DNA from 2 places in the Actinomadura luteofluorescens genome. Region 1 is predicted to be linked to the other one. Evidence: riboswitches for the same ligand, from Rfam matches in the RefSeq annotation. Region 1 holds a riboswitch; the other holds the start of a gene.
The links. Region 1 has a riboswitch for ZMP and ZTP ahead of BJY14_RS26270 (bifunctional methylenetetrahydrofolate dehydrogenase/methenyltetrahydrofolate cyclohydrolase). Riboswitches for the same ligand answer to the same signal wherever they lie in the genome.

Region 1 (14,476 bases):
AGGGCCTCGTCCGGACGGTCCAGGGAGAGATGCGCGGTGGCGAGGCGGAGCAGCGCGGCCGTGACGTCGCCGTCCTCCCCGGGATGCGCGGAGAAGTGCTCGGCGGACGCGTTCAGCTGCTCCATGCCGCCCTCGTCGCCGAGGTCGACGCGCATCGCGCCGAGGCGGCCGAGCGCGCGGTGCCGGCGGGTCTCGTCGCCCAGCTCCGCGTAGAGCAGGGACGCCTCCTCCCAGCAGCGCGCGGCGCCCTGCCCGTCGCCCTCGACGGCGAGTTCGACGCCGCGGCCGTCGAGGCGGCGGGCCTTCTGGAAGGGCGTCGGCTCGGTGGTCTCGGCGACGGCGTCGAACCGCCGGAAGGCGGCCAGCATGCCGGGCAGGTCGCCGTCCTGGCGGCGCCGCTCGACCAGGTCGAGCAGCTCGCCGAGATCGTCCACGGACGCGAGGTCGTCCGCGGCGGCCGGGGCGCCGGCGGAGGGGGTCCGCGGGGCGGGCGCGGGCGCGGGGCGGCGGTGGTGGGCGGCCAGCGGCAGGAACTCGACGACCGGCTCGGCCTCCAGCGTGCCGCGCACCTTGTCGCCCTGGTGGGACGTGCCGTTGCGGGCGTCGAACCGGGCCGCCAGCTCCGTCGCGCGCTCGGCCAGCTCGGCGCGGAGCTCGGGCAGGGGCACGTCCGCCGCCGGGCGGTCGTCCGCCGCCGGGCGGCGGACGGTCGCCGCGCCGTGGCCCGCCTCTTCCACCACCCGCAGCAGCAGGGCCGCCGCGGCGGAGAACTCCATGTCGGCGTGCGCGCTCGGGGCCCGGTCCAGCCAGCCGAGGTGCCGCTGCAGGATCTCCAGCCCGCGCGCCCCGTTGCCCGTCGCCGCGCAGAACTCCAGGTGCTCGGCGACGTCGCCGAGGTCGGCGAGGCGCGCCCGGTGCACCCGGTAGGCGCGGCGGTGCGCGCCGGCGGCCTCCTCCAGGCGGCCCGTGCGCAGGTACACCGGCAGCAGCGCCGTCTGGATCGACTGCGGCTGCTCGTTGCAGGACAGCCGCGCGCTCAGCACGGGCGCGGCGATCTCGAACGCCTCCTCGTACCGTCCGGCCTCGACGAGGTGGCGGGCCATGCCGGTCGGGTCGCAGCCCTCGCAGTCGGACAGCTCGTCCCGCTCGGCCGCGCGCCACTTCACGAACCATTCGTGCGCCGAACCGTCGCCGATGTGCCGCGCCACCACGTTGCGGTAGTGGTACTCCGCCTGGAGGCTGTGCCCGCCCGCCTTGTAGCGCCGCTCCATGTCGTCCAGGACGGCGTAGGCGCGGTCCAGCGGGATCTGCGGGAACGAGGTCAGGGAGCTGACCACGGCCTTCATCTGCCACAGCAGGCTGTGCGTCTCGTCGAACCGGACGGGGTCGCGGTCGTGGTCGGCCAGCGTGCGGCTGAACGTCGCGAACGCCTTCACGGGCTCGCCGCCGTACCGGTAGGCGTCGGTCAGCCTCACCCGCACGTGGAACGCCAGCACCTCGTCACCGGCCGCCTCCGCGCGGCGCAGCGCGTCCTCGATCAGGACGGTGCGGGCCTCCCCGTAGGGCAGCTCCTGCGATCGCGCCATCAGCGCGTAGACGTCATCCGTGCTCATCAGGGCCCTCCGGGGAGTGGACGGCCCACTCCAGCAGGCCGATGAAGGAACGGTTCAGGACCGCCGTGTCGACGGGACGCAGCGGGTGGTGGCCGAGCAGCAGCGCCTGCCCGTAGAGGGCCTGGACGGCCGCCTCGACCGGTCCGCCGTCACCGAGGGAGGTGACGCGCCGCGCCAGCGGGTTGCGGTGGTTCAGCACCAGCTGGGGACGGTCGGCGCTCGTGGTGGCGCCGACCGCGCCGAGCACGTCCGCCCACAGCTCGCCCGCCTCCTCCCGCGCGCGGGCCAGCTCGTCGCGGAACTGCGCGTCCCGGCTGGTCAGGTACAGCGCGGGCAGCGACGCGGGGTCGAAGTCGCGGACGACGACCTCGCAGCCGAGCCGCTCCACCGCCTTCTGCGCCGCCGCCAGGAACGGCCGCAGCGCCAGCTCCGCCGCCGGGTCGACGACGCCGAACGTGGTGGTCAGCTCCGCCGCGTCCAGCCGTGCGAGCCGGATATCGGGGTCCAGGTCCGGCAGCCGCTCGATGATCTCGGTGTCATGGACGTATCCGCCGTTGACCAGGCCCACGCCCTGGGCGCCCGCGACCGCCGCGAGCCGCCGGAACTCGTCCACGTCCGAGGTGAACCGGCCGCCCGGGTGGCGGCGGCGGAACTCGTGCAGGGTCATCGGCCCGGAGGACGTCTCGTACTCCAGCCACCGGTCGACGATCCGCAGCATGTCGTCGTCGTGCAGGGCCATCGCCTTGACGCCGAGCTGGTGCAGCCGCAGGAACGCCCGCAGCCGCGCCGGATCGGTCTCGGCGAGCTTCACCAGCCACTGCCGGAGCACCTCGCCGAGGCCGTGCCGCGTCGATTCGAGCAACTCGTCCTCGTACAGGGCCTCGCGGCTCGCTGTCGGCCGCAGCTCCCCCGCGTCCACGACGCAGCGCGCGAAGAACGCCCAGTCGGGAAGGAGTCCCTCGACGCTCTCGGCCAGCAGCATCCGCTTCAGGTAGACGCGGTGCGCGGCGCGCGCGGACGGCGACACCGGCCCGGGCAGGACGAACGCCACGCCCGTCAGCCCGGCCTCCGGCACGTCGAGGTCCACGACGTCGAACGGGGTGAACCCGCAGACCTCCTCGCAGTACCGCTCCAGCGCCCGCCTGCGGTCGGCGGGGTCGCGGTAGGACGCCCGCCACGGCGGCGCGCCGCCGGTGACGGCGACGCCGTCCACGACCAGCTCGACCGGGAGGAGCGACCCGTAGGTGGCGGCCAGCTCGGCGACGACCGGCGGGCTCAGCAGCTCCGCCGAGCCCGGCCGCGCCCGCAGCGTCACGGTCGTGCCCGGCTCGTCCCGCTCGCCGGGCTCGACCCGGTAGCTGCCCTCGGAGCGGCCGGTCCACCGGACGGCTCCGCCGCCGCGCGCGGACCGGGTCACGACCTCGATCTCGTCCGCGACGAGGAACGCCGACAGCAGCCCGATCCCGAACTGGCCGAGGAAGTCGTGGCGCGCGAATCCGAGCTCGTCCCGCTTGGACGACCGGCCGATCGTCGCGAGCAGCGTGTGGACCTCGTCCTCGGTCAGGCCGACGCCGTCGTCGTGGACGCGCAGGACGCCGCCGCCCGTCTCGATCTCGACGCGCCCGCCCGCCCCGCGCGCCGTGATCGCGTCCACCGCGTTCTGCAGCAGTTCCCGCAGGTAGACACGTGGACTCGCGTAGAGGTGGCGGCTCAGCAGATCCACCACGCCCCGCAGGTCCACCTGGAACGCCTGTTCGGCCACCGGCACGCCCTCCCCCGATCACTTTTCGAGCGATCACACCCTAGCGACCGATACCGACGCCTTCAGATCTTTTGTCCGCAGATCAGTGGGCCCGCCGGGGGCGGACGCGGACGAGCCCCGGACCGGGGCACGGTCCGGGGCTCGTGACGCAGGCCCGCTCAGGGCTCGCTCAGGTACGGAGCAGGTGCGGCTCAGATGAGGCCGAGCTTGCGGACGGCCTCGCGCTCCTCCGACAGCTCCGCGACGGACGCGTCGATCCGGGCGCGGGAGAAGTCGTCGATCTCCAGGCCCTGGACGATCTCCCACTCGCCGTCCCGGGTGGTGACCGGGAAGGAGGAGATCAGGCCCTCGGGCACCCCGTAGGAGCCGTCCGACACGACCGCCATGGACGTCCAGTCGCCGTCGGCGGTGCCGTTCACCCAGGTGTGCACGTGGTCGATCGCGGCGGACGCGGCCGACGCCGCCGACGACGCGCCCCGCGCCTCGATGATCGCGGCGCCGCGCTTGGCGACGGTCGGGATGAAGTCGTTCTCCAGCCAGTTCTGGTCGTTCACCGTCTCGGCGGCGTTCCTGCCGGCGATCTCGGCGTGGAACAGGTCCGGGTACTGCGTGGCGGAGTGGTTGCCCCAGATCGTCATCTTCCGGATGTCGGCGACCGAGGCGCCCGTCTTCCTCGCCAGCTGCGCGAGGGCGCGGTTGTGGTCCAGGCGCGTCATCGCGGTGAACCGCCCGGCCGGGACGTCCGGCGCGTGCTGCTGCGCGATCAGCGCGTTGGTGTTCGCCGGGTTACCGACCACCAGGATCCTGACGTCGTCGGCCGCGCCGGCGTTGATCGCCTCGCCCTGCGGCTTGAAGATGCCGCCGTTGGCCTCCAGCAGGTCGCCGCGCTCCATGCCCTTCGTGCGGGGGCGGGCGCCGACCAGCAGCGCGACGTTCGTCCCCTCGAACGCCCGCGCGGCGTCGTCGAAGATGTCGATGCCGGACAGCAGCGGGAACGCGCAGTCGTCCAGTTCCATCGCGGTGCCCTCGGCGGCCTTGACCGCCTGCGGGATCTCCAGCAGGCGCAGGCGTACGGGCACGTCCGCGCCGAGGAGGTGCCCGGACGCGATGCGGAACAGCAGCGCGTAGCCGATCTGGCCCGCGGCGCCGGTAACGGTAACGGTGACTGGGGTGCGAGTCATGCGTCCTTCTCCTGCTGTGACCTGACGGGGCTCAGGCGGCCATCCTTGGGGAACCCGACCGCCCGAGAGGCCGCCCGCCCGCCCTGCGTGGCGCGGGTTCTCTCGCCGTCGAGATAGTTGCGGTGCCAGGCTATCGCGCACGTCCCGCCCGCCACCGCGCAGGTGCGCCTCCCGGCGCGCGGCCCCCGTCCGGGCAGGCGGAAGGCCGTCCCGGACGGATCCGGAACGGCCTTCGTGATCGCCTGCGCGAGGGGGACCGCCGCGTTCTAGCCGCCGATCTTCTTCTGGAGGTTGGTGTCGAGCGCCTCCAGGAAGCCCTGCGTGGTCAGCCAGGGGGTCTCCCCGCCGACGAGCAGTGCCAGGTCCTTGGTCATCTGGCCGCTCTCGACGGTCTCGATGCAGACCTGCTCCAGCTTGCGGGCGAAGTCGATGACCTCGGGCTGGCCGTCGAGCTTGCCGCGGTGCTCCAGCCCGCGCGTCCAGGCGAAGATCGACGCGATCGGGTTGGTCGACGTCGGCTTGCCCTGCTGGTGCTGCCGGTAGTGCCGGGTCACCGTGCCGTGCGCGGCCTCCGCCTCGACGGTCCTGCCGTCGGGGGTCATGAGGACGGAGGTCATCAGGCCGAGCGAGCCGAAGCCCTGCGCGAGGGTGTCGGACTGGACGTCGCCGTCGTAGTTCTTGGCGGCCCAGACGAACCCGCCCTCCCACTTCAGCGCCGCCGCGACCATGTCGTCGATCAGCCGGTGCTCGTAGGTGAGGCCCTTGGACTCGAACTCGGCCTTGAACTCGGTCTCGTAGATCTCCTGGAAGAGGTCCTTGAACCGGCCGTCGTAGGCCTTGAGGATCGTGTTCTTCGTCGACATGTACAGCGGCATCTCGCGGCTCAGCGCGTACCGCATGCTCGTCCGGGCGAAGTCGCGGATCGAGTCGTCGTAGTTGTACATGCCCATGGCCACGCCGCCGCCGGGGAACGAGGCGATCTCGAACTCCATCGGCTCACCCTCGTTCTCGGGGGTGTAGGTGATCGTCACCTTGCCGGGGCCCGGCACGACGAAGTCGGTGGCCTTGTACTGGTCGCCGTGGGCGTGGCGGCCGATGATGATCGGCTTCGTCCAACCGGGGACCAGGCGCGGGATGTTGGAGACGACGATCGGCTCGCGGAAGATCACGCCGCCCAGGATGTTGCGGATCGTCCCGTTCGGGGACCGCCACATCTTCTTCAGGCCGAACTCCTCGACGCGCGCCTCGTCGGGGGTGATGGTCGCGCACTTCACGCCGACGCCGTGCTCCAGGATGGCCTTGGCGGCGTCGACGGTGACCTGGTCGTCCGTGGCGTCACGGTGCTCGATCCCCAGGTCGTAGTACTTCAGGTCCACATCGAGGTAAGGCAGGATCAACTGGTCCTTGATGAATTTCCAGATGATCCGCGTCATTTCGTCGCCGTCGAGTTCGACGACCGGGCCCGCTACTTTGATCTTGGGCATGCTGTTGCTGTCCCTTTCCTACACCTGGCCAGCAGTCCTTGTAAGGCTCAACTGGCTAGGCTAGCCGAGGCGGTCATGAGGTCTAGACCTGGCCTTGCCCCGGGACCCACCGCCTCCGCCCTGACCTGCGCCGACGCCCTAGCCGGGCGGCGGCTCACCGGCCCGGGCCGAGCGCCCGGCGAGGACCAGCCGCACACCGCGCACCAGCATCGTGAGCGCGATCACCACGCCGAACGCGCCGGCGAGGACGAGCCCGGTCTTGTTCATCGGCGGGACGCTCAGCGACACGAACGCGACCATCTCGCCGAGGATGACGAGCGTCCAGCAGTCGACCGACCGGCTCCGGACGGCGAGCGGGCCGAGCTGCGACTCGGGCAGCAGCAGCCGGGCGAGCGCGCCGATGAGCAGCGCGGCGGCCATCAGGCCCGAGCCCTTGCGGAAGTAGTTGAAGGCGCACAGCCCGAGCCCGGCGCCGACGCCGCTGAGCACGAGGAGGTACGGCAGCCGCGCGAGCCAGTGCGGGGCGGCGCTCCTCCGACGCGGCGCCTTGCGCCTGCGCCGGTGCACCTGGGTGCTCATGGCCCTCACGGTATAGGCAATCGGGCCCCGGCACGACATCGCGCCCCCGGCCGGCGGGAGCGAGCCGCGAGGGGACGCGAATGGGTCGGGACGGAGAGGCAAGGGGAGCGGCGGGGGAAGAGTCCGGCTTGTCGCCCGCCGCCGAAATGCGGATGGGACCTATGTGCCCAAGGTGATGGCCGAGAGCCCGCAATCCCCTGCGCCATCGGTCCTACTCGCCAGTAGGAGGGTGTGACGGCATGGCACCCGGGTAACCCGGCAGACAGGGGTCGCTAACTAGCTGGGAGGACTGCCGTGGAGGGGCCGTTCATGCGGATCGAGGACAGCGGGCTGGTGGTGCCGCTGCGCCCCGACGTTACGACGGTCGGGAGAGGGAGAGGAGTGGACATCCGCCTCGACGACCCGTCTGTGTCCCGTTTGCACGCAGAGATCGTCCGACGCGGCCCGTACGTCTACGTGGTGGACATGGGCCTGTCCCGCAACGGGACGCGCGTCAACGGCCGGCCGATCGCCCGCCGTGTGCTGGAGGACGGTGACGTCGTGAGCTTCGGCACGGCGCGCTGCCGGTTGGGGGGCATCCCCCGTGAGGAGGTCGACCCGGACGTCGAACTGCGGCGCGCCGTCGCGCCCGAGCTCACCCGCCGGGAGGTCGACGTGCTGACCTCGCTGTGCCGGCCCGCCCTGTCCGACGAGGCGTTCGTGGCCCCGGCCACGGCGCGCGACATCGCCGGCGAGCTGGTCGTCACGGAGGCCGCGGTCAAGCAGCACCTGCTGCGCCTCTACCAGAAGTTCCGGATCCCCGAGGGCGCCAACCGGCGCACTCGGCTCGCCAACGAGGTCATCGCGATGGGCCTCGTCCGCCCGCTGCCGCCGGTGCACGTGCCCCAGCAGGGCCGTCCGCCGATGGACGGGCGCGTCCCCGGGGTGCGCGGCACCACCGAGACGCGCCGGCCGGGCACGACCGGCCATGCTCACGCCCCGGGCCGCCCGGCGCACAGCACGGCCGCGGGACGGAGGGCCAGCTGATGTGAGACCCGCGGTCGCCCTCCCCCGGCAGCGCAACCCGGAGGGCGATCGCTCAGCCCCCGACGCGGCCGCGCAAGTGACGGCGCGGCCCAGGGCCATGCGGGCGGGGGCCGCCACCTGGGTGCTGGTGGCGGCCCCCGCGGCGTGCCCGTCCGAGGTCGGTGCCGGTGCCGGTACCGCGTCCGGTCAGGCCACCGGTCCGGTGGCCTGCTCGGCGGCCTCGACGACGTTCGACAGGAGCATGGCGCGGGTCATCGGGCCGACGCCGCCGGGGTTGGGCGCGACCCAGCCGGCGACGTCGCGGACGTCGGCGGCGACGTCCCCGGCGAGCTTGCCGTCCACGCGGGACACCCCCACGTCCAGGACGGCGGCGCCGGGCTTGACCATGCCGGCGGTGATGAGGCCGGGGACCCCGGCCGCGGCCACGACGATGTCGGCCTTGCGGGTGTGCTCGGCGAGGTCGCGGGTGGCGGTGTGGCAGAGCGTGACGGTCGCGTTCTCGCTGCGGCGGGTCAGCAGCAGGCCGAGGGAGCGGCCGACGGTGATGCCGCGGCCGACGACGGTGACCTCGGCGCCCTTCAGCGGGACGTCGAACCGGCGCAGCAGCTCGACGATGCCCTTCGGCGTGCACGGCAGCGGGCCCGGCTGCATCAGGACGAGCCGGCCGAGGTTGGTCGGGTGCAGGCCGTCGGCGTCCTTGGCCGGGTCGATGCGCTCCAGCACGCGCTGCTCGTCCAGGCCCTTCGGGAGCGGCAGCTGGACGATGTAGCCGGTGCAGGCGGGGTCGGCGTTCAGCTCGGCGACGGCGCGCTCCACCTCGTCCTGCGAGGCGGTGGCGGGCAGGTCGCGGCGGATGCTCTCGATGCCGACCTCGGCGCAGTCGCGGTGCTTCATGTTCACGTACGAGTGGCTGCCGGGGTCGTCGCCGACCAGGACGGTGCCGAGCCCGACGGAGACGCCGCGCTCGCGGAGCGCCTCGACGCGGACCTTGAGGTTCGAGCGGATCTCGGCGGCCGTGGCCTTGCCGTCCAGAATCTGTGCCGTCATGCGTTCCTCCGGGTGATCTCGGCCGGGACCGGCCCCGGGCGCGGAGCCCGGCCTGAGGGGTCCCGGTCACCCAGGCGCGCGGTGTCCGGACTGTCGTTCGCTCCCCGGTGGTGATCCACCTTGACCGCGCCAGTCGCGTAGGCCCCCATGCTAACCGGCCGCCTGGATCCGAGGGCTCCGCGGCTTCGCGCGGAGGGCGGACGCGGGAGTGGCTTGCGAAAAAGGACGCCGAGTGGCTCTGCCGGATGCCGTCCCTGGCTCCTAGCGTGCTGCGCATGACCGACGAATGGTTCGAGCGGCCCGTCCTGACCGGGCGATACGTGCGGCTGGAGCCGCTTTCCGCCGAGCACGCGGCGGGCCTGTTCGAGGCGTCCAAGGACCCGGATCTGTGGACCTGGATGAGCCAGCGGCAGCCGCGGAACGCCGGGGACATGCGCGCGCAGGTCGACCAGGCGCTGGCGGCCTGCGAGCGCGGGCTGCGCCTGCCCTGGGTCCAGATCGACGCGGCGACCGGCGAGGTCGCCGGGACGACGTCCTACTACGAGATCTCCCCGTCCGACCGCGGCCTGTGCATCGGCCACACCTGGATCGGGTCGCGGTGGCAGCGGACGGGGCTCAACACCGAGGCGAAGCTGCTCCTCATGGGCCGCGCGTTCGGCGACCTGGGGGCGATCAGGGTCGGCTGGCACACGCACGTCCGCAACGAGCGGTCGCGCGCGGCGATCGAGCGGCTCGGGGCGGCGTTCGAGGGCGTCCACCGCAAGCACCGGATCCGCGCGGACGGCTCGATCCGCGACACCGCCGCCTACGCGATGACGGACGACGACTGGCCCGCCGCCGAACGCGCCCTGCGCGCGCGACTGCGCTGACCGGCCTTTCAGTCCTCGGAGCGCTGGCGCCAGCCGATGAGGCGGTCGGTGCCGTGCCAGCCGAGCTGGGCGGCGAGCATCGCGGCAAGGAAGGCGGCGATCAGCCCGATCACCTGCCGGGACTCCATCAGCAGCAAGTCGGCCTGGTAGACGACGCCGAGCATGAGGGACATCAGCAGATTCATCCCGCCTCCACCACGGAACGCCCGCGCCGAGGTCAAGGGAGGGTCAGGGGGCGCGGCAGCCACGAGGCTACCTGTGCGAAGGCCATGCGCGGTCCCGCGGCGGAAAACCGGACACGAAAGCATGGATCGCGGAGAGCGCGGGGGTGAGCGGGGCCGTCCCTCAGTGGATGATCGCGATGAAGATCAGGCAGCAGATGATGTTGACCATCCAGCTGTTGTTCGTCATCCACTCCCGCGCGCGGGGCATGGCGCGTTCGGCACGCCGGTGGAACAGCAGCAGGGCGAGCAGCGGCAGCGCCGCGACCAGCAGCGTCGCGCCGACGAAGACGGCCGCCGCCGCCACGCCCTCGTGGTGCTGCGCGAGGTTGGCGCCCACGGTGAGCATCACGAGGAGGTCGGAGGGCATCAGGATGATCAGCAGCAGCCCGGTCTTGAAGGCCCGGCCGGGTCCGGCGCTCATCAGCGACCCGAGCCATTTGGGCGGCTCGATCGTGGCCCGCTTCACGTAGTTGCGCAGGATGGCCAGCAGCAGCAGCGCGATCAGCACGTACTGGACGATCTTTCCCACCGAGCTGTCGTCGGAGGGCTTGCCGATGTCGACTCCGCTGCCCACCAGCGCGAAGATGCCCCGCGCGACGGCGACCCCCGCGCTCGCCGAGACGGCCACGCCCGCCAGGAACGCCAGCGAGGCCCGCACGGGCCGCGGCGTCGTCACCAGGATGATCGCGGACATGATCTGGGGCCCGGCCATCATCGTGATGGCCAGCGGGAGCACCTGGAGACTCATGGCCCCTCCCCGCCGTGCCTCCCGCAGCGCGGGAACCGCCCTCGTCAGGACTCACGGTAGAGGAGCAGCGGACGGAGGATTCCCTGGTCAACGCGTTCTTGACCGGGAACTGATCCTTTCCGTACACGGGCGCGCCGGCGGGGCGGACCCCGCCGGCGCGCCCGGCAGGACGGCGTGCCCGCGGCCTCCTAGTGGAAGAAGTGCCGGACGCCGGTGAAGTAGAGGGTGACGCCGGCCTTCTCCGCCGCGGCGATCACCTTGTCGTCGTTGACGGACCCGCCGGGCTCGACGATCGCGCGGACGCCCGCCTCGGCCAGCACCTCCAGGCCGTCCGGGAACGGGAAGAACGCGTCGGACGCGCCCACCGACGCCGCGGCGCGCTCCTGCCCGGCCCGCGCGACGGCGAGCTTGGCGGAGTCGACCCGGTTGACCTGGCCCATGCCGACGCCGACGGTGGCGCCGTCCGCGGCCAGCAGGATCGCGTTGGACTTCACCGAGCGGATCGCCCGCCACGCGAACGCCAGGTCGCGCAGGGTCGCCTCGTCCGCGGCGGTTCCGGTCTTCAGCTCCCAGGCGGACGGGTCGTCGCCGCCGGCGTCCACGCGGTCCACTTCCTGCAGCAGCACGCCGCCGTCGACGCGACGGTACTCGGCGCCGCCCGCCGGGGCGTCCGGGCAGACCAGCAGGCGGATGTTCTTGAAGCGGTCCTTCAGGACGGTCACGGCCTCGTCCTCGAAGGACGGGGCGACCAGCACCTCGGCGAAGCTCTCGGTGACCTGGCGGGCCAGGTCCGCGGTGACCGGCCGGTTCGCCGCGATCACGCCGCCGTACGCCGACACCGGGTCGCAGGCGTGCGCCTTGCGGTGCGCCTCGGCGATGTCGGCGCCGACCGCGATGCCGCACGGGTTGGCGTGCTTGATGATCGCGACGCACGGCTCGGTGAAGTCGTAGGCGGCGCGGCGCGCGGCGTCGGTGTCGACGTAGTTGTTGTAGGACATCTCCTTGCCGTAGAGCTGCTCGGCCCCGGCCAGGCCCTTCTCGCCCGGCGAGCGGTACAGGGCGGCCCGCTGGTGCGGGTTCTCGCCGTACCGCAGGGTGTTCGAGCGCTCCCACGTGGCACCGAGGAAGTCGGGCCACCGCGTCTCGGCGGCGGTCTCGTCGGGCGCGTAGTCGCCCGCGAACCAGGAGGCCACGGCCACGTCGTAGGACGCGGTGTGCGCGAACGCCCGCGCGGCCAGGCGGCGGCGCTCCTCCAGCGTGAACCCGCCGGCCCGCACGGCGTCCAGGACCGTCCCGTAGGCGGAGGGGTCCACCACGACGGAGACGCTCGCGTGGTTCTTCGCGGCGGCGCGGACCATCGTGGGGCCGCCGATGTCGATCTGCTCGACGCACTCGTCCGGCGCCGCGCCCGAGTCCACCGTGTCGGCGAACGGGTACAGGTTCGCGACGACGAGGTCGAACGGCTCGACGGCCAGGTCGTCGAGCTGCTGGAGGTGGTCCTCCTTGCGCCGGTCGGCGAGCAGGCCCGCGTGCACCTTCGGGTGCAGGGTCTTGACCCGTCCGTCCAGGCACTCGGGGAACCCGGTGAGCTTCTCCACCTTCATCACCGGGACCCCGGCGGCCGAGATCCGGCCCGCCGTCGACCCGGTCGAGACGATCTCCACTCCCGCCTCGTGCAGGCCGCGGGCCAGCTCCTCCAGTCCGGACTTGTCGTACACACTGATCAGCGCGCGCTCAATCGCCACCCGACTCACCGGCCGAGCTCCCCTCTTGATTCGGACGAACCCCTGTCAGACGAACCGCTGCCGGACGAACCCGTGGCGGAGCCCTCACCGCCGGGCGCGTCCGCGCCGGTCCGGCACTTCATCGAGACCCGCCTGCCGCTCGCGGTCCATCCGTCGCGGGCCAGCCGTCCGACGACGTCGACGAGGAGCCGGCGCTCCACCTGCTTGATCCGCTCGTGCAGGGAGTCCTCGTCGTCATGCCGGCCCACGGGGACGCTCTCCTGGGCGATGACGGGTCCGGTGTCCACGCCTTCGTCGACGAAGTGAACCGTACAGCCCGTGACCTTCACCCCGTACGCCAGGGCGTCCCGTACGGCGTGCGCGCCGGGGAATGACGGCAGCAGCGCGGGGTGGGTGTTGACCGTCCGGCCGCCGAAGCGCGCCAGGAACCGCGGGCCGAGGATCTTCATGAAGCCGGCGGACACCACGAGGTCGGGCTCGTACTCGGCGACCGTCCCGGCGAGCGCCGCGTCCCAGTCGTCCCGGGACGGGAAATCAGGTATGCAGAGGGTGAAAGTCGGCAATCCCGCCCGTTCGGCGCGCTCGGTTCCGCCGATATCGGGGCGGTCCGCCCCCACGGCCACCACTTTCGCACCGTAGGCTGGATCCGCGCACGCGTCGAGCAGCGCTTGTAGGTTGGTCCCCGCGCCGGAGACGAGGACGACGAGCCGGGCGGACACCATGACTCCCCGGTGGACGTTACTGGGACGACACGAAGCCTATCGGGCGGCCCCGGCGCCGCCTCACCCCAGACCGTACGAACACCCCGCATGGAGGAGAAGAACGTGAGCGACCAGCCGGACCGTCCGGCCCAGCCCGAAGACCGCCCGGACGCGCGGCCCGCGGGAGAGCCGCCCGCGGGGCCGCGCCAGGGCGGGCGGGGCACCGGCTGGCGGGCCCTGTGGCTCGGCGGCATCGCCCTGCTGACCGCGTTCTTCTTCTACCCGCTCGGCCTGGTGCTCGGCATCGCCGCGCTGGTCGTCGGCATCAGGGCCCGCCGGAGCGCGCGCCGCACGCACGACGCCGCCCCCGGCGCCGTCCCCGGCATGGTGCTCGGCTCGATCGGGCTCGTGTTCTCGCTGCTGTCGGTCTCCCTGACGGCGTTCCTGTGGACGGAGCTGAGCGGCTACCAGAGCTGCGTCAGCACGTCCAACACCACCACCGACAAGCAGGCGTGCCGCGCGAAGTACTACCCGAAGATCGAGAAGAAGCTCGACCTTCCCGCCGGCAGCATGGACAAGTACGGCGACCTGCTCTGACCTGCTCTGACCTGCTCTGACCCGCCCTGATCGCGGCTAGAGGTCCTGGTCAGGGTCGTCGCGCAGGACGTAGATGGCGCCGCCCCGGTTCTCGGTGCGTCCCGAGTCCTCGCGGGGCGGCGGGACGGGGCGCCGCTCCTCGGCGGGCTCGTGCCCGGCGGGCTCCTCGGGCTCCAGGTGGCCCTCGACGACGATCGTGCCGTCGCCCGGCGGCGGGGGCTCGTCCTCGACGGGCCCCGGCACCGGGTCCGCCCGGCGGCGGGGCCGCCGGGGCGCGAGGACGGGCTCGGCCTCCTCGAACTCCAGCGGATCCGGCGCGTGCGGGGCCTTCGGCGCCGGCTTGGGCGGGCCCTCCAGGCGCAGGTCGTAGTCCTCGGGGACGGGCGCCGACAGCGGCATGGCGGGCTCCGGAGCCGCCCGCACCTGCTTCTTCGGCTCGGCGGCCTTCTTCGCCGCCCTCTTCTTGGAAGGCGCCTTCGCGGCGGCGGCCTTCTTCGCCGCCCGCTTCCCGGAACCCGATCTCCTGGACGGGGCGCCCGCCGGACGCCGCAGCACCATCCAGTTCGCCACCCACGCCGCGATCGCCGCCGAGATCCCCACCTCGAGGGCGGCCAGCAGCCCCACCTGCCACGCCGACGGGCCCACGGTCGCCATCCGCCCGCCGCCGAGCGGCCCTCCGGCCAGCGCGCTCAGCAGCGCCGCGACGGCCCCGGTCAGGGCGCCCGACACGAAGCCCCACAGCGGCGCGCCCTCCGACACCGGGCTCGGCAGCGACCGGATCGTCAGGACGCCGCCCACCGCGCCCGCGACGAACGGCGCCGCCAGCGCCAGCAGCGAGACCGCGGGCGCCGGGCCCGGCTGGGGAAGGGCCGCGAGCGGCGGGAACGCGGGCACGGCGTC
Region 2 (14,476 bases), 5.4 Mb from region 1:
ACGCGGCGAGCACCGAGCGGGAGCGGGTCGTGCCCGCGAAGGCGGTGTCGGAGAACCGGAACGTGTCGGCGCCACGCCGTAACTCGTGCGCGACCAGGGCCGTCGCCGCGTTCTCGCGGAACGGGACGCCGCGCACGACGAGCGTGTTGTGCGCCTCCGGCGAGGCCAGCCACCTCCGCCAGGTCGTGTCGCTGTAGCCGATGTTGCCGCTCGGGACGAGGATGTCGCGGCCGAGCGCATGGAAGGTGAGCGCCATGTGGTCGTTCTGCCCGTGCGCGTACCGGGCCGGGCCGAAGCGCGCCGTGTAGGACATCTCGTCGGCGAACGGGCGGCCCTCCCGTCCCCAGCCGGACCTGCCCATCACGTACCCGGCGCCGTAGACGCGCGCTCGCTCCTTGGGCGGGACGCCTTGCGCGCCCTGCGTCGCGACGTACCTGAGCGGTCCCGTTCCAGGGCTGTCGATGGCGGAGGCTCTGCCCGCGTACGACTCACCGATCTGGAGCAGGTCCCCGGCGGGCGTGGTCTGGAAGGCGATGAACTCGTCCAGCAGGCCGAGCCGGCGGACGAGCTCGGCGGGGACGGGACGGCCGCACTCGCGCATCACGTGGAAGGCGAGCCGCCACCTGCTCCGGTTGTAGACGGCGTAGTGCGCGGACTGCTCGTTGCCGGCGCCCTCGTCGTCGACGGCCGGCCGCGCGCCGCCGGGCGGGGCGAGGATCGCGTCGAGCAGGCGCCGGTGGCCGAGGTCGGCGAGGTCCTGCCGGCCGATGCCGCAGCCCGCCGTCATGAGCGTCATCGCCTCGTCGGTGCCGTGGTTCCAGGGCCCCGAGTAGTGCTCGGGGCGGGCCAGCCACCGCGCGTGGGAGGCGATGGCCTCGTCCAGCCACCGTCCGGTCAGGTGCCGCCTGAGGCAGACGAGGGTGGCGAGGCGGAACTTGGCGGCCTCCCTGATCGCCTCGCGCCGGTGTTCGGGGAGCCGTCCGGGGCGGGCGTTGTCGGCGAGCCAGTCCCGGGCGATGCCCGCGGCCGTCCGCAGCGCGGCGCGGTCGCCCGCCCGCTCGTACTCCCTGATGAGGCCGCCGAGCCATTCGAGGGAGTGCAACCAGAGCTGCCACGACCGGTCGCCGTACGGGTCGCGGCTCCAGTCCACGTCCGTCCCGTCGGCGACGCGGACGGGGGCGGCGCTCGGTGTGGCGAACCGGCCCGCGCGGACCCGCGCCGCCGGGTTCACCCTGTCCAGGCCGTTGTAGCCGAGGCAGACGGCCCGCGCCGTGCCGCGCGCCGTCACCGGGACGGCGTGCGGGGCGGCGCCGTGGCAGCCGCACGACAGCGCGAGCAGGAGCGCGGCGCACCCCGCGCCGCGGGCGCCTCGCCAAGATCGATGGGCCACGTTCCCACCACACACCCGGCGCGCCCTGCCGTCGGACCGCCGCCGGTGAAGGGACGGTAAACATTCGGGGGCGTGCGGTCAGCGGGGGGTGTTGTCACCGCGCAGCACGCGCTCGATGAGGTCGTCGCGGAGCTGGCCGTAGCCGGTCTCGGCCCACACGCTGCGGGACGGGTCGGCCTCGTAGTAGGGGACCTCGCGGCCGTCGCGGCGGTCGGTGAGGACCTCGGGGGCGCGCTTGTCGCGGGCGGCGCGGGCGCACGGGCGGCAGGTGCGGACGCTCAGCCGCCTGCGGGAGCCGAGGGGCCGCCAGTCGAGCTCGGCGGCCGCGTCGCCGTGGAGCGGGTTGAAGAAGCACAGCGGGACGGGCGGGATCTCGGGCCGGCCCTTCGCGACGGCCTGCGCGGAGGCGAGGGCGTCGCGGCCCTGGTCGAGCAGGACCAGGACGCCCGCCAGGTCGGGGACGCCCTGCGCCGCGTCCAGGGTCTTCCCCGCGGCCTGGTAGGCGTCCAGGGCGCGGGCCACCAGGGTGCGGGCGCGCTCCTCGGAGGTCGGGACGGCGCTGTCGTCCAGCAGCTCGCCGAACGCGATGACCTCGCGGGACGCCTGCGCGCGGAGCTGGTCCTCGGTGGCGCGGTTCGCCGTGGCGAACACCGTGCGGGGCATCAGCAGCCCCTCGCCCTCGCGGCGGACCGAGGCCATCCGGCGCCGCCGCCACAGCAGGAACCCGGCGCCGGCCGCGACGGCGACCGCCGCGCCCGCGCCGAGGGGCACCGCGAGCCCGCCCCCGCCGTCCCCGTCCCCGCGGCCGGGCGGCGAGGTGCCGTGCCGGGCCTTGTAGCGCTTGTCGATCTCGGCGGAGACCCGGTCGTACTCCTGCTGGCCGGTGCCGGAGACGATCAGGTCGGCGACGCGGGACAGCCGGGCGGCGAGCGGCGCGTCGTCCATGGCGCGGTCCAGGGTGACCGCCCAGGCGGCGCGGTCGGCGCGGTGGTCGCCGCCCCACTCGCGCGCCCTCAGGTCCTGGGAGTCGTCGTCGAAGGTGATGAAGATCCCATCGCGGCCCAGGCGGTCGTGGACGACGGTCGCGAGCTGCTCGGCGTCCGTCCACGTGCCGCCCTTGACGATGGGGACCAGCACGACGAAGACCGGCGCGGGCGCCTTGCGCAGCTTGGCGATGAGCGTGCGGCGGGCCGCTGCGGGGAGCGCGGACGCCAGGGACGGATCGACGTGGACGGGGGAGCGGCGCAGGGCGGCGGCCAGCCGTTCGCCGGGGGACGGTTCAGTCAACACCGAGGTACCTCATCACACGCGGGAGGAAGGTCTTGCCGTGGGCGCCCCATGCCGTCTCGCGCCACACGCCCGGGACGAGGGTGTGCGGTCGGTGGCCGCCGGGCCCCGGGATCCGCAGGAGGCGCCGCTCGTCCAGCGCCTGCCTCTTGTCGAGATCACGGCAGTTCGCGCAGAGCGGGCACTGCCTCGGCAGCGCTCCGCCGTGGTCCTTCTCCAGCTTCCGGACGCGCTTGCGCACGACCGACCTGCCGTGCAGCGGGTTCACCAGGCACGGTGACGGCGGGGCCTCGATGTCGCGGGCCAGGGCGACGCATCCCTGGCGGGCCAGCACGATCGCGCCGACGAGGTCGATCGCCTTGCTCTCGTCGTCCTTGGCGTCGTCATAGAGGATCTGCGCGGCGTCGTAGGCGGACACGGCGTAGGCGCGTCCCCGCCGGGTGTCGGCCGTGGCGAGCAGGCGGCGGAGCCTCTCCAGATCCTTGGCGCCGTTCCGGCGCAGCCAGCGCATGCTCGGCTTGGTGCGCGCCCGGGCGTGCCGTCCGGCCTTCGGCCGGTCCGGGGAGGACCGCGGCCCTCCCCGGCGCAGCGCAAGGACGCCGATGCCCAGCCCGTACAGGACCGCGGCCCCTGCCGGCCCGGCGAGCAGGAGGCCGGTAAGCAGCGGCGCCGTGATCTCCGGTTCGTCGGGCCGCAGCGTGTTCTCCTGCCCGAACGGGTCGGGGCTGGAGTACAGCCGCGGCAGGGTGGGGGACGCCGAGGGCGCCGCCGCGTAGCCGTCCAGCCGCCGGGCGATCCGGTCGGCGAGCCCGGCGAACGGGTGCTCGGAGTCGGCGGGGGTCGCGGCGCCCGGCTCGTCCTCCTCGTCCAGATCGTCCAGGGGGGACCGGCCCCGGCGCGGCACGTTGAACGCCTCGGACTCCAGATCGCCGTGCGCGTCGGCCATCACGTAGAGGCCGTCGCGGCGCGTGCGGTCGTGCAGCATGAACAGGAACGCGTCGTCGCGGCCCTGCGACTCCGACTGGCCCGGGTTCGGGATCACCACGACGTACGCCGGCGTGCCGAGCCGCCTCGCCGTCCCGGCGATGGCCGCGCGCAGGCGGGCGCGGTCGGACGCGCCGAGCGCCTGCGCGACGTCCGGGTCGACGAACAGCGGATCCTTGGCCAGCGCGGCGCCCACCCGGTCGAGCCGGTGGTAGGCGTGCGGGGGCTCGCCGGCCGCGGCGGCGCCGGGGATCGCCGCGAGCGCGGCGAGGACGAGGGCGGCGAGCACCACCGGGAACCGCAGCACCACCGGGAACCGCCTCATCTGCGCGCCTTCCTGGTGTTCTTCTTCGCTGGTGGTCTCCTCGGCCGGCGCGCCCGCCTCGCCAGCAGGACGCGGCGCCCGACCAGCAGGCCGAGGATCGAGCCCCCGCTGAGCGTGGTGCCGAGGGCGAACAGGCCCCATTCGATGCGGGACGCCCTCCGGTCGGCCGCGTCGTCGGCGTCCAGGGCCTCGCGGACCTTCGACTTCGGCCTCGGGCGGGGATGGTCGCGGCGCTCCCGGGCGTGCCCCGACAGGGCGATGTCCACGAACAGCGCGATCACCTCCGGTGCGCCCGCGTCGTAGGGGGTCTCGGACTCCGCGGCCGACCAGGCGTCGTCCAGCGGGAGGCCGCGGACGTCGCCGAACTGGCGGATCTCGCCGCCGCCTCCGGACGGGGGGACCACGATGTAGACGCCGTCCTCGCGCAGCCGGTCGCGCAGCAGCGAAGCGAAGGACTCGGAGGGGTTCTGCGGCCCGAGGCCCGAAGTCGGCGTCACCGCCACGTACACGGGGACCCTTAGGCGGGCGACGGAGGCGCGGATCCGCGCGGCGGCGTCAGGCGGCAGGGCCCGGGGCGCGTGGTCGGTGACGTACACGGGGTCGCGGCGGAGCGCGGCGGCGATGGCGTCCGCGCGGCTCGCCGGTTTGGCGCGCTCCAAAACGGGTGCGGCCGCGGCCGGACCGCCGAGCAGCACGGCTCCCACCAGCCCCGCCAACAGAACAGACCACCCGCGCCACATGGCCCGGCAGTGTAGTGATGATCGTGCTATGTCGTGAAAGGGGGCGGGCGAGGCGGCTCCCCCAGGTGGGGGAAGGCGGCCTCACCCGTGAATCCCACGAAACCGGTGTCCGGCTACTCGTGGGTCATTGGATAGGGTCTGAGGTGGGGGAGAACCCCGGATCGACCGTAGGTAAGAGCCCGGCTGGCACCGGGCGATACGACGTACGAGGAGAGCGGTTCCGTGACCATCCGAGTAGGCATCAACGGGTTCGGCCGGATCGGCCGCAACTTCTACCGCGCGGTGAAGGCGTCCGGGGCCGACATCGAGGTCGTGGCCGTCAACGACCTGACGGACAACGCGACGCTCGCCCAGTTGCTCAAGTACGACAGCATCCTCGGCCGCTTCCCCGAGGACGTCCACGCCACCGCCGACGAGATCGTCGTGGGCGGCACGTCCATCAAGGCCTTCGAGGAGCGCGACCCCGCGAACCTCAAGTGGAGCGAGGTCGGCGCCGACGTCGTCGTGGAGTCGACCGGCTTCTTCACCGACGCCACCAAGGCCCGGGTGCACGCCGACAACGGAGCCAAGAAGGTCATCATCTCCGCGCCGGCCAAGAACGAGGACCTCACGGTCGTCCTCGGGGTCAACGAGGACAAGTACGACCCGGCGAACCACACGGTGATCTCCAACGCGTCCTGCACCACCAACTGCCTGGCCCCGCTGGCCAAGGTGCTGCACGACAACTTCGTCATCGAGAAGGGCCTGATGACGACGATCCACGCCTACACGCAGGACCAGAACCTCCAGGACGCGCCGCACAAGGACCTGCGCCGCGCCCGCGCCGCCGCGCTGAACGTGGTCCCCACCTCCACCGGCGCCGCCAAGGCGATCGGCCTGGTGCTGCCCGAGCTGAAGGGCAAGCTGGACGGCTACGCCCTGCGCGTCCCGGTGCCGACCGGGTCGGCCACCGACCTCACCGTCGAACTGTCCCGCGACGTGACGGTCGAGGAGGTCAACGAGGCGTTCCGGGCCGCCGCCGACGGCCCGCTGAAGGGCTACCTCACCTACACCGAGGACCCGATCGTCTCCAGCGACATCGTCACCGACCCGTCGTCCTGCATCTTCGACTCCGGGCTGACCAAGGTCATCGGCGACCAGGTGAAGGTCGTCGGCTGGTACGACAACGAGTGGGGCTACTCCAACCGCCTCGTCGACCTCGTCAAGCTCGTCGGCTCGCAGCTGTAACCGAAGCCCGTCACCGCCGTGGCCGCGCGACGCGCGGCCACGGCGGGGCCGTGTACGGAAGGACACCGCATCCCGATGCGCACCATTGACGATCTCGACGTCGCCGGACGGCGCGTCCTGCTGCGCGCCGACCTCAACGTCCCGCTGCAGGAGGGGCGGATCACCGACGACGGGCGGATCCGGGCCAGCCTGCCGACCATCGAGGCGCTGCGGGCCCGCGGCGCCAAGGTCATCGTCTGCGCCCACCTCGGCCGTCCCAAGGGGCAGGTCAAGCCCGAGCTCTCCCTCGCGCCGGTCGCCGCCCGCCTGGGCGAGCTGCTGGGCGCGCCGGTGGCGTTCGCGACCGACGTCGTGGACGACTCCGCCCGCGCCGCGGCCGGCGGCCTCGCCGACGGCGGCGTCGCGCTGCTGGAGAACCTGCGCTTCGAGCCGGGCGAGACCAGCAAGGACGACGCCGAGCGCGGCGCCTTCGCCGACCGGCTGGCCGCCCTCGCCGAGGTCTACGTCGGCGACGGGTTCGGCGCCGTGCACCGCAGGCACGCGTCGGTCTACGACGTGCCGAAGCGGCTGCCGCACGCCGCGGGCGGGCTGATCGCCGCCGAGGTCGAGGTGCTCAGGAAGCTCACCGAGGACGTCGAGCGCCCCTACGCGGTCGCGCTCGGCGGGTCCAAGGTGTCCGACAAGCTCGGGGTCATCGACAACCTGCTCGGCAAGGCCGACCGCATCCTCATCGGCGGCGGCATGGTGTTCACCTTCCTCAAGGCGCAGGGGCACGAGGTCGGTAAGAGCCTGCTGGAGGAGGACCAGCTCGGCACCGTCCGCGAGTACCTGCGACGCGCCGAGGAGACCGGCGTCGAGTTCGTGCTGCCGGTCGACATCGTCGCGGCCACCGCCTTCGCCGCGGACGCCGACCACGACGTGGTCGCCGCCGACGCGATTCCGGCCGACCGCCTGGGCCTGGACATCGGGCCCGAGTCCGGCAAGCTGTTCGCCTCGCGCCTCGCCGACGCCAGAACGGTCTTCTGGAACGGCCCCATGGGCGTGTTCGAGATGGAGCCCTACTCGCACGGCACCCGTGCCGTCGCCCAGGGCCTCATCGACTCCGGCGCGTTCACCGTGGTCGGCGGCGGCGACTCGGCCGCGGCCGTCCGGCTGCTCGGCTTCGACGAGGCGGCCTTCTCCCACATCTCGACCGGCGGCGGCGCGAGCCTCGAATACCTCGAGGGCAAGACGCTGCCCGGCCTGCAAGCACTGGAGGACTGACCGATGGCCCGCGCGACCTCTTCCGGCGCCCCGAGCGGCCGCAAGCCGCTCATGGCCGGCAACTGGAAGATGAACAACAACCACCTCGAGGCGATCGCGCTCGTCCAGAAGATGGCGTTCGCCCTCAAGGACGCCGACTACGCGGCCGTCGACGTCGCGGTGATCCCGCCGTTCACCGCGCTCCGCTCGGTGCAGACCCTGATCGAGGCCGACAAGTACGGCCTCCAGTACGGCGCGCAGGACGTGTCCCAGCACGCGTCCGGCGCCTACACGGGCGAGATCTCCGCCGCGATGCTGGCCAAGCTCGGGTGCACCTACGCCGTCGTCGGGCACTCCGAGCGGCGCCAGTACCACGCTGAGGACGACGCGGTCGTCAACGCCAAGGCCAAGGCCGCGCTCGCCGCCGACCTCACCCCGATCCTGTGCGTCGGCGAGGGGCTGGAGGTCCGCAAGGCCGGCGGGCACGTCCCGCACGTGCTCGCGCAGGTCGACGGCGGGCTGGAGAAGATCTCCGCCGAACAGGTGCGGCGCACCGTGATCGCCTACGAGCCGGTCTGGGCGATCGGCACCGGCGAGGTCGCCACCCCGGAGGACGCGCAGGAGGTCTGCTCGGCCATCCGCACGCGGCTCGCCGAGCTGTACGACGGCGGAACGGCCGACGAGACGCGTATCCTGTACGGCGGTTCGGTGAAGGGCGGCAACGTCGCCGGGATCATGGCGAAGGCCGACGTGGACGGCGCCTTGGTCGGAGGTGCCAGCCTGGACCCGGGCGAGTTCGTCAAAATCTGCCGGTACCGGGATCTGCCGGTCTGATCACATCTGATCAATTCCGCGTGAACCGGGGGTTCTTGCCGAACCAGCGAAGACTTCGTCGTACCCTTCGTAGCTGACGGGTAAACGCCCGGTCCGGCTCGACCTCCGTCCTGAACTACAGACAAGGCGCTGAAGAAACGTGATCATCGCAACGTCCATCGTGCTCATCGTCACGAGCCTGCTGATGGTGGTCCTCGTCCTGATGCACAAGGGCAAGGGCGGCGGCCTGTCCGACATGTTCGGCGGCGGCGTCTCTTCGTCCCTCGGAGGGTCGTCGGTGGTCGAGCGCAACCTCGACCGGCTGACCATCGGCGTCGGGGTGGTCTGGTTCGCCTCGATCGTCGTGCTCGGGCTGCTGTTCAAGCACAAGGGCGTCGGCTGAGCCGTCCCGTCCAACACATGCGAGCGCCGCGCCGTCCTCGAAGGTCACGGGCGGCGGCGGCACACCAAGCGAGGAGTATTCCGTGGGTAGTGGCAACGCGATCCGGGGCAGCCGTGTCGGGGCCGGTCCGATGGGAGAGGCGGAGCGCGGCGACGCCGCCCCCCGCGTCTGGGTGACCTTCTACTGCGCCAACCGGCACGAGACCCGCCCCAGCTTCGCGACGGACGTCGCGGTCCCCGAGACGTGGGACTGCCCGCGCTGCGGGTTCCCCGCCGGCCAGGACTCCGAGAACCCCCCGGCCCCGCCGAAGACGGAGCCCTACAAGACCCACCTCGCGTACGTGAAGGAGCGGCGCAGCGACGAGGACGGCGAGGCCATCCTGGAGGAGGCGCTCGCCAAGCTCCGGCAGAAGCGCGCCGCCGTCAAGCAGGCCATGGAGGCCGCGGCCCGCTGACGCCCGCCGAAGCCTCACCGTGTGGCCCGTCCCCGACCAGGGGGCGGGCCACACGCATTTCTCGGAGCCGCCGGCCGCCGCAGATGCCTCGGCGGCCCGTCTGAACTGCTCCGATATGCACATGGGTATGGCGGCGCGCACGATATCCATATTGGACGTCACGAGTGCGGCTCTGGTCTGCTGGGCGGGGTCCGTCCCTCCGCCCCGGGAAAGCAGGTTCTTCGCGCATGCCGTCTGAGCAGTCCGGCTCCTCCCGGCGGGCACTGCTGGCCGCCGCGGCCCTCCTGCCGCTGGCGGGATGCGGCGATAAGGAGCGCCCGTCCCCCGCGGCGTCGCCGTCCGCCCGGCCCTCGGCCGCGTCGCCGGACGTGTCGCGGTTCGCGGCGCTCGAACGCAGGCACGGGGCCCGGCTCGGCGTGTACGCGCTGGCGACCCGGACCGGAGCCGAGGTTGCCTACCGCGCCGACGAGCGCTTCGCTTTCTGCTCCACCTTCAAGGCGCTCGCCGCGGCCGCGGTGCTGCACGGCGGTCCGCTCGGCCACCTCGACGACCGCGTCACCTTCACCCGGGCCGACGTGAACTCCATCTCCCCGATCACCAAGGACAGGATCGCCACCGGGATGACCATCCGGGAGCTGTGCGACGCCGCCATCCGCCACAGCGACGGCACGGCGGGCAACCTGCTGGTGCGCGACGTCGGCGGCCCGGCGCGGCTGACCGCCTACCTGCGGGGGCTCGGCGACACCGTCAGCCGCCTGGACGACTACGAGCCCGAGCTGAACCGGGTCCGCCCGGGCGACCCGCGGGACACCACCACCCCCCGGGCGATCGCCGCCGACTACCGCGCGATCGTTCTCGGCGACGCGCTGGAGCCCGGCAAGCGCGCCCTGGTCCGCGGCTGGCTCGAACGCGGCGCCACCGCCGTCGGAGCCGAACGCATCAGGGCGGGGCTTCCCCGGGGGTGGAGGACGGCGAGCAAGACGGGGACCGGCGACTACGGCAGGGCCAACGACATCGCCGTCGTGTGGCCTCCCCGCGGGGCTCCGCTCATGGTCGCCGTCATGACCGACCGCCCGGGATACGACACCCCGCCCAAGAACGTCCTGATCGCGGAGGCCACGGCGCTGGTCGTCTCCGGCCTGTCCCGGGCAGGGCTGTGACCGTCTCCGTTCGCGCGCCCGCCGTCTCGCCGCCCGCGCCTCCCGCGGACCCGTCCGGCCGCCGGGTGATCGTGCCGGTGGTGGCGATCCAGCTCGCCGCCAGCCTCGGCTTCTTCGCGGTGATGGCGCACCTCGTCGCCCACCTCCGGCACGACCTCGGGCTGCTGGCCGGCACGGTCGGGCTGGTCCTCGGCGTGCGGGTGGGCCTGCAGTTCGCGCTGCTCCTGCCGGTGGGGGCGGTCACCGACCTGCTCGGCGCGCGGCGGACCGGCGTGATCTCCTGCGCCGTCCGCGCGGTGGGGTTCGTCATGCTCGGGTCCGCCGGGAGCGTGGGGGCGCTGCTCGGCGCCGCCGTCGCCCTCGCGGTCGGCGGCGCGCTCTACAATCCCGCGGGCCACAGCCTGCTGGCGTCCGTCGGCCCCGCCGCCAGGTCCGGGGGATTCGCCGCCTACGTCGCCGCCCAGCACCTGGCGACGGTCGCGGGCCCGCCGATGGGGCTTCTCCTACTGGGCACGGGGTCCGGGTTCGCGCTCCTGACGGGGACGGCCGCGGCTCTGTGGGTGGTCGCCGGCTTCCTGTTCCTGTTCGTGCCCCGGTCCGGCGAGAAGAAGGCGCCCGCGCGCCCGCGCGACGTCCTCGCGGGCGTGCGCGCGGTCCTCGGCGACCGGGTGTTCCTGTACTTCGCGCTGCTGACCGCGCCCACGACGCTCCTCGCCACCCACATCATGACGGCGGTGCCCCTCCTCGGCTTCAGGCCCGCGGTGGCGACGCTGTGCTTCTCGCTGCTGGCCATGGTCGCGGCGGCGGTCCAGCCGTTCGTCGCCGTCCGGTGCCGCGGCGAGCGGCCGTGGGTGCTGCGGGCGGGGCTGCTGTGCGCCGCGGCGGGGTTCTTCGTCCTGGCGGCGCTGGACGGAACGCAGCAGGGCCCGCTGATGGTCGCGGCCGTCCTCAACGGGGCCGCCAACGGCCTCGTGCAGCCGTCGGTCTTCCAGCGCACCGCGCGGCGCGCCCCGCCGGAGCGCTTCGGGTCGTACTACGGCGTCCTGGCGTTCTGCGCCGGCATGTTCTCCTTCGCGGGCGACCTGGTGATCGGCCGCCTCTTCGACCTCGGCCCGGCGGGCGCGGCGTGGGCCCTCACCGGGGTCGGCGCCTGCGCGCTCCTGGCCGCCGCGGGCACGGCCGGCAGGGGTCCGGGCATGATGGCGGGCTCGGTGGCGGGCACGGCCCGGGGCGAATAATCTTCGGGGAACGGGACGTCCGGGCGCGCTTCCCGCGCGGGAGTTCGGCGTCCGCCGGGCAGTTCGGGAGGAACCACATGGACGCGGTCGACCAGGCGATCCTGCGGCGCCTGCAGCGGGACGGGCGGCAGACCAACCGCGAACTGGCGGAGGCGGTCGGGATCGCGCCGTCCACGGCCCTGGAGCGGACGCGGGCGCTGCGCTCGCGGGGCGTCATCACCGGGTTCCACGCGGCGGCCGACCTGGAGCGGCTGGGCCGCGGCGTGCAGGCGCTGATCTCGATCAGGATCCGGCCGCAGTCGCGCGAGGCGATCGAGTCCGCCCGCGACAGCATGGCCTCGATGCCCGAGACGATCGGGGTCTTCGTGGTGACCGGGAACGAGGACCTCCTCGTCCACGTGGCCGTGCCGAGCACCGCCTACCTCCGCGACTTCGTGCTCGACCGGCTGGCGCGCCGCAAGGAGTACGTGGACGTCCGCACCATCGTCGTGTACGACTACGTGCAGCCGGTGGAGCAGTCCGAACTTCCGTCGGCTCACCGGTCCGGAGGCCGAACGCCCTACAGCTGACGGGCTGGAGTTCCCTGCCTGTTTCGAAGGAATGACGGCACTGACTGACCAGGGCGAACAAATGACGGCCCAGGCCGTCATGAGCCGTATGTTCGCCTAGCTTCGGCGGCATGGACCGATGGAACAACTCGTCCGGTGCGCTGCTGGTGCTCGCCGCCGGTGTGCTCTGGGGGACGGTCGGGCCGGCGCAGGTGCTGGCCGGGCCGTCCGCGAGCCCGGTCGCGGTCGGCGGCGCCCGGATCCTCTCGGGCGGGCTCGTCCTCGCCGTCGTCGTGCTCATGGCGGACCGCCGCGCGTTCCTGGCGCTGACCCGGCGGACCTGGCCGCCGCTCGTGGCGGCGTCGGCCGCGACCGGCACCTTCCAGGCTTCGTTCTTCAGCGCGGTCGACCGGACGGGCGCGGCCGTCGCGACCGCCGTCGTGTTCGGCCTCGCGCCCGTCTCGACCGGCCTCTGCGAGCGGCTCGTCCTGGGCGCCCGGCTCGGCCGCCGCTGGTGGGCCGGGACGGCCTGCGCGGTCGGCGGCGTGGCGCTGCTGATGGTGCCGGGCGAGGCCGTCCAGGCCGATCCGGCCGGGATCGCGCTGAGCCTGGTCGGCGGCACGTGTTTCGGCGTCTACACGGTGTCGGCCAAGGTCCTGACGGGCCTCGGCTCCGGGACGAGCGGGGCCGGGATGGCCGGGGCGGTGGCGGTGACGCTGCTGGCCGGGGGAGCGGCCCTGCTGCCCTGGACGCTGCCAGAACTGCCGGCCCTGGCCGCGCCGCGCTCGGCGGCCCTGGTCGCCTGGCTGGGGATCGCCGCGACCGCCGCCGCCTACATGTTCTTCGTCACCGGCCTCGGCCGGGTGGCGGCCGCGACCGCCGGGACGCTCAGCCTCGCCGAGCCGCTCGTCGCCACCGGCCTGGCCGTGGCCGTCCTCGGCGAGCGGATGTCGGCGCCGGTCGCGGCGGGGTCGCTGCTGCTGATGGGCGGGCTCTTCCTGGTCTCGGTCCCGGCGCCCGCGCCGCGACGGCGCGGTGCGGCCCGGTATGATGGCGCCCACGCGACTGGCGCAGTCAAGGTGGAGACGACCACCGGGGAGCGAAAGTAGTCCGCACACCGCGCGCCTGGGTGTACGGGTCCCCTTCGCCGGGGCGCCCGAAGCCCTGGCGCGAGCAGCGCGGAGGCTCATGATGCACGAACCGGCCGTACCCCATCTGCGGGGCCGGGACCCCGAGATCGCCGCGCTGGTGGAGGCCGAGGCCCGCCGCCAGTACGAGAAGATCCGGTTGATCGCCTCGGAGAACTACGTCTCGGAGGCGGTGCTGGAGGCCGCCGGCACGGTCCTGACCAACAAGTACTCCGAGGGCTACGCGGGCAGGCGCTACTACGAGGGCCAGCAGAACGTCGACCCCATCGAGCTGCTCGCGATCGAGCGGGCGAAGGGCGTGTTCGGCGCCGAGCACGCCAACGTCCAGCCCTACTCCGGCTCGCCCGCCAACCTCGCCGTCTACATGGCCTTCCTGGAGCCCGGCGACCCGGTCATGGGCCTGTCGCTGCCGATGGGCGGCCACCTGACGCACGGCTGGTCGGTGTCGGCCACCGGCAAGTGGTTCCGGCCCGTCCGCTACGACGTGCGCGCCGACACCGGCCGGGTCGACATGGACCAGGTCCGCGACCTCGCCCTCAAGGAGCGGCCGAAGCTGATCTGGTGCGGCGGCACCGCGGTCCCCCGGACGATCGACTTCCCGGCCTTCGCCGAGATCGCGCGGGAGACCGGCGCCGTCCTGGCCGCCGACATCGCGCACATCGCGGGCCTGGTCGCCGGCGGCGCGCACCCGTCCCCGGTGGGGCACGCCGACGTCGTCACCACCACCACGCACAAGACGCTGCGCGGCCCCCGCGGCGCGATGATCCTGTCGACGGCCGAGCACGCGAAGGCGGTCGACAAGGCCGTCTTCCCCGGCCTCCAGGGCGGGCCGCACAACCACACGACGGCCGCGATCGCCGTCGCGCTGAAGGAGGCGGCGGGGCCGGACTTCGCCGGGTACGCGCGGCAGGTCGTCGCGAACGCCAAGGTGCTGGCCGCCGCGCTGCTGGACCGCGGCTACGACCTGATCTCCGGCGGCACCGACAACCACCTCATCCTCATCGACCTGACCGCCAAGGGGGTCGCGGGCAAGCCCGCCGCGCAGGCCCTCGACCGCGCCGGCATCGAGCTGAACTACAACGCCGTCCCGTTCGACCCGCGCAAGCCGTTCGACCCGTCCGGGCTGCGGCTCGGCACCGCCGCGATCACCACCCGGGGGATCGGCGAGGAGCACATGCCGCGGCTCGCGGCGTGGATCGACGAGGTGGTGCAGGCCGCCGCCAAGCAGGACGAGGCGGTCCTGGACCGGGTCGCCGGGGAGGTCCGCGACCTGCTCGCCTCCTACCCGATGCCCGGCTGGCGTTCCGAGCCCTGAGGCCCGTCCCGGATGCTCGGCGGCCGGGCGCTCAGCACGGGCGCAGCAGCGTGATCATGCGCCAGGCCCCGGGGTCGGCGAGGGACACCGCGTCCTCGCCGGCCCCGAAGTCGCCGTACTGCGCGACCGCCTCCAGCCCGCCCGCGAGGCGGACCGCGGCGTCCAGTTCGGTGGCCGTCCAGAACCGGTAGGGCACGACGTC

Region 2: another riboswitch for ZMP and ZTP. It lies ahead of glyA (serine hydroxymethyltransferase); the one in region 1 lies ahead of BJY14_RS26270 (bifunctional methylenetetrahydrofolate dehydrogenase/methenyltetrahydrofolate cyclohydrolase).

The regions. Positions count from the first base shown of each region.
Region 1 covers NZ_JACCBA010000001.1:5,622,485-5,636,960, reverse strand. Annotated here, with positions in the region: gene BJY14_RS26300 (hypothetical protein) at 1-1,613, opposite strand, end outside; gene BJY14_RS26295 (HSP90 family protein) at 1,600-3,375, opposite strand; gene BJY14_RS26290 (malate dehydrogenase) at 3,567-4,556, opposite strand; gene BJY14_RS26285 (NADP-dependent isocitrate dehydrogenase) at 4,823-6,040, opposite strand; gene BJY14_RS26280 (DUF3017 domain-containing protein) at 6,179-6,619, opposite strand; gene BJY14_RS26275 (FHA domain-containing protein) at 6,914-7,645, shown strand; gene BJY14_RS26270 (bifunctional methylenetetrahydrofolate dehydrogenase/methenyltetrahydrofolate cyclohydrolase) at 7,832-8,692, opposite strand; ZMP/ZTP riboswitch at 8,754-8,839, opposite strand; gene BJY14_RS26265 (GNAT family N-acetyltransferase) at 8,968-9,561, shown strand; gene BJY14_RS26260 (hypothetical protein) at 9,570-9,746, opposite strand; gene BJY14_RS26255 (GAP family protein) at 9,907-10,533, opposite strand; gene purH (bifunctional phosphoribosylaminoimidazolecarboxamide formyltransferase/IMP cyclohydrolase) at 10,722-12,287, opposite strand; gene purN (phosphoribosylglycinamide formyltransferase) at 12,284-13,000, opposite strand; gene BJY14_RS26240 (DUF4190 domain-containing protein) at 13,103-13,576, shown strand; gene BJY14_RS26235 (cell division protein PerM) at 13,613-14,476, opposite strand, start outside.
Region 2 covers NZ_JACCBA010000001.1:249,566-264,041, reverse strand. Annotated here, with positions in the region: gene BJY14_RS47065 (heparinase II/III domain-containing protein) at 1-1,390, opposite strand, end outside; gene BJY14_RS01225 (hypothetical protein) at 1,469-2,680, opposite strand; gene BJY14_RS01220 (hypothetical protein) at 2,670-3,986, opposite strand; gene BJY14_RS01215 (hypothetical protein) at 3,983-4,702, opposite strand; gene gap (type I glyceraldehyde-3-phosphate dehydrogenase) at 4,949-5,953, shown strand; gene BJY14_RS01205 (phosphoglycerate kinase) at 6,029-7,216, shown strand; gene tpiA (triose-phosphate isomerase) at 7,220-8,029, shown strand; gene secG (preprotein translocase subunit SecG) at 8,169-8,411, shown strand; gene BJY14_RS01190 (RNA polymerase-binding protein RbpA) at 8,494-8,865, shown strand; gene bla (class A beta-lactamase) at 9,093-10,025, shown strand; gene BJY14_RS01180 (MFS transporter) at 10,022-11,263, shown strand; gene BJY14_RS01175 (Lrp/AsnC family transcriptional regulator) at 11,341-11,832, shown strand; partial or broken gene BJY14_RS47610 (DMT family transporter) at 11,943-12,806, shown strand; ZMP/ZTP riboswitch at 12,863-12,949, shown strand; gene glyA (serine hydroxymethyltransferase) at 13,003-14,274, shown strand; gene BJY14_RS01160 (class I SAM-dependent methyltransferase) at 14,306-14,476, opposite strand, start outside.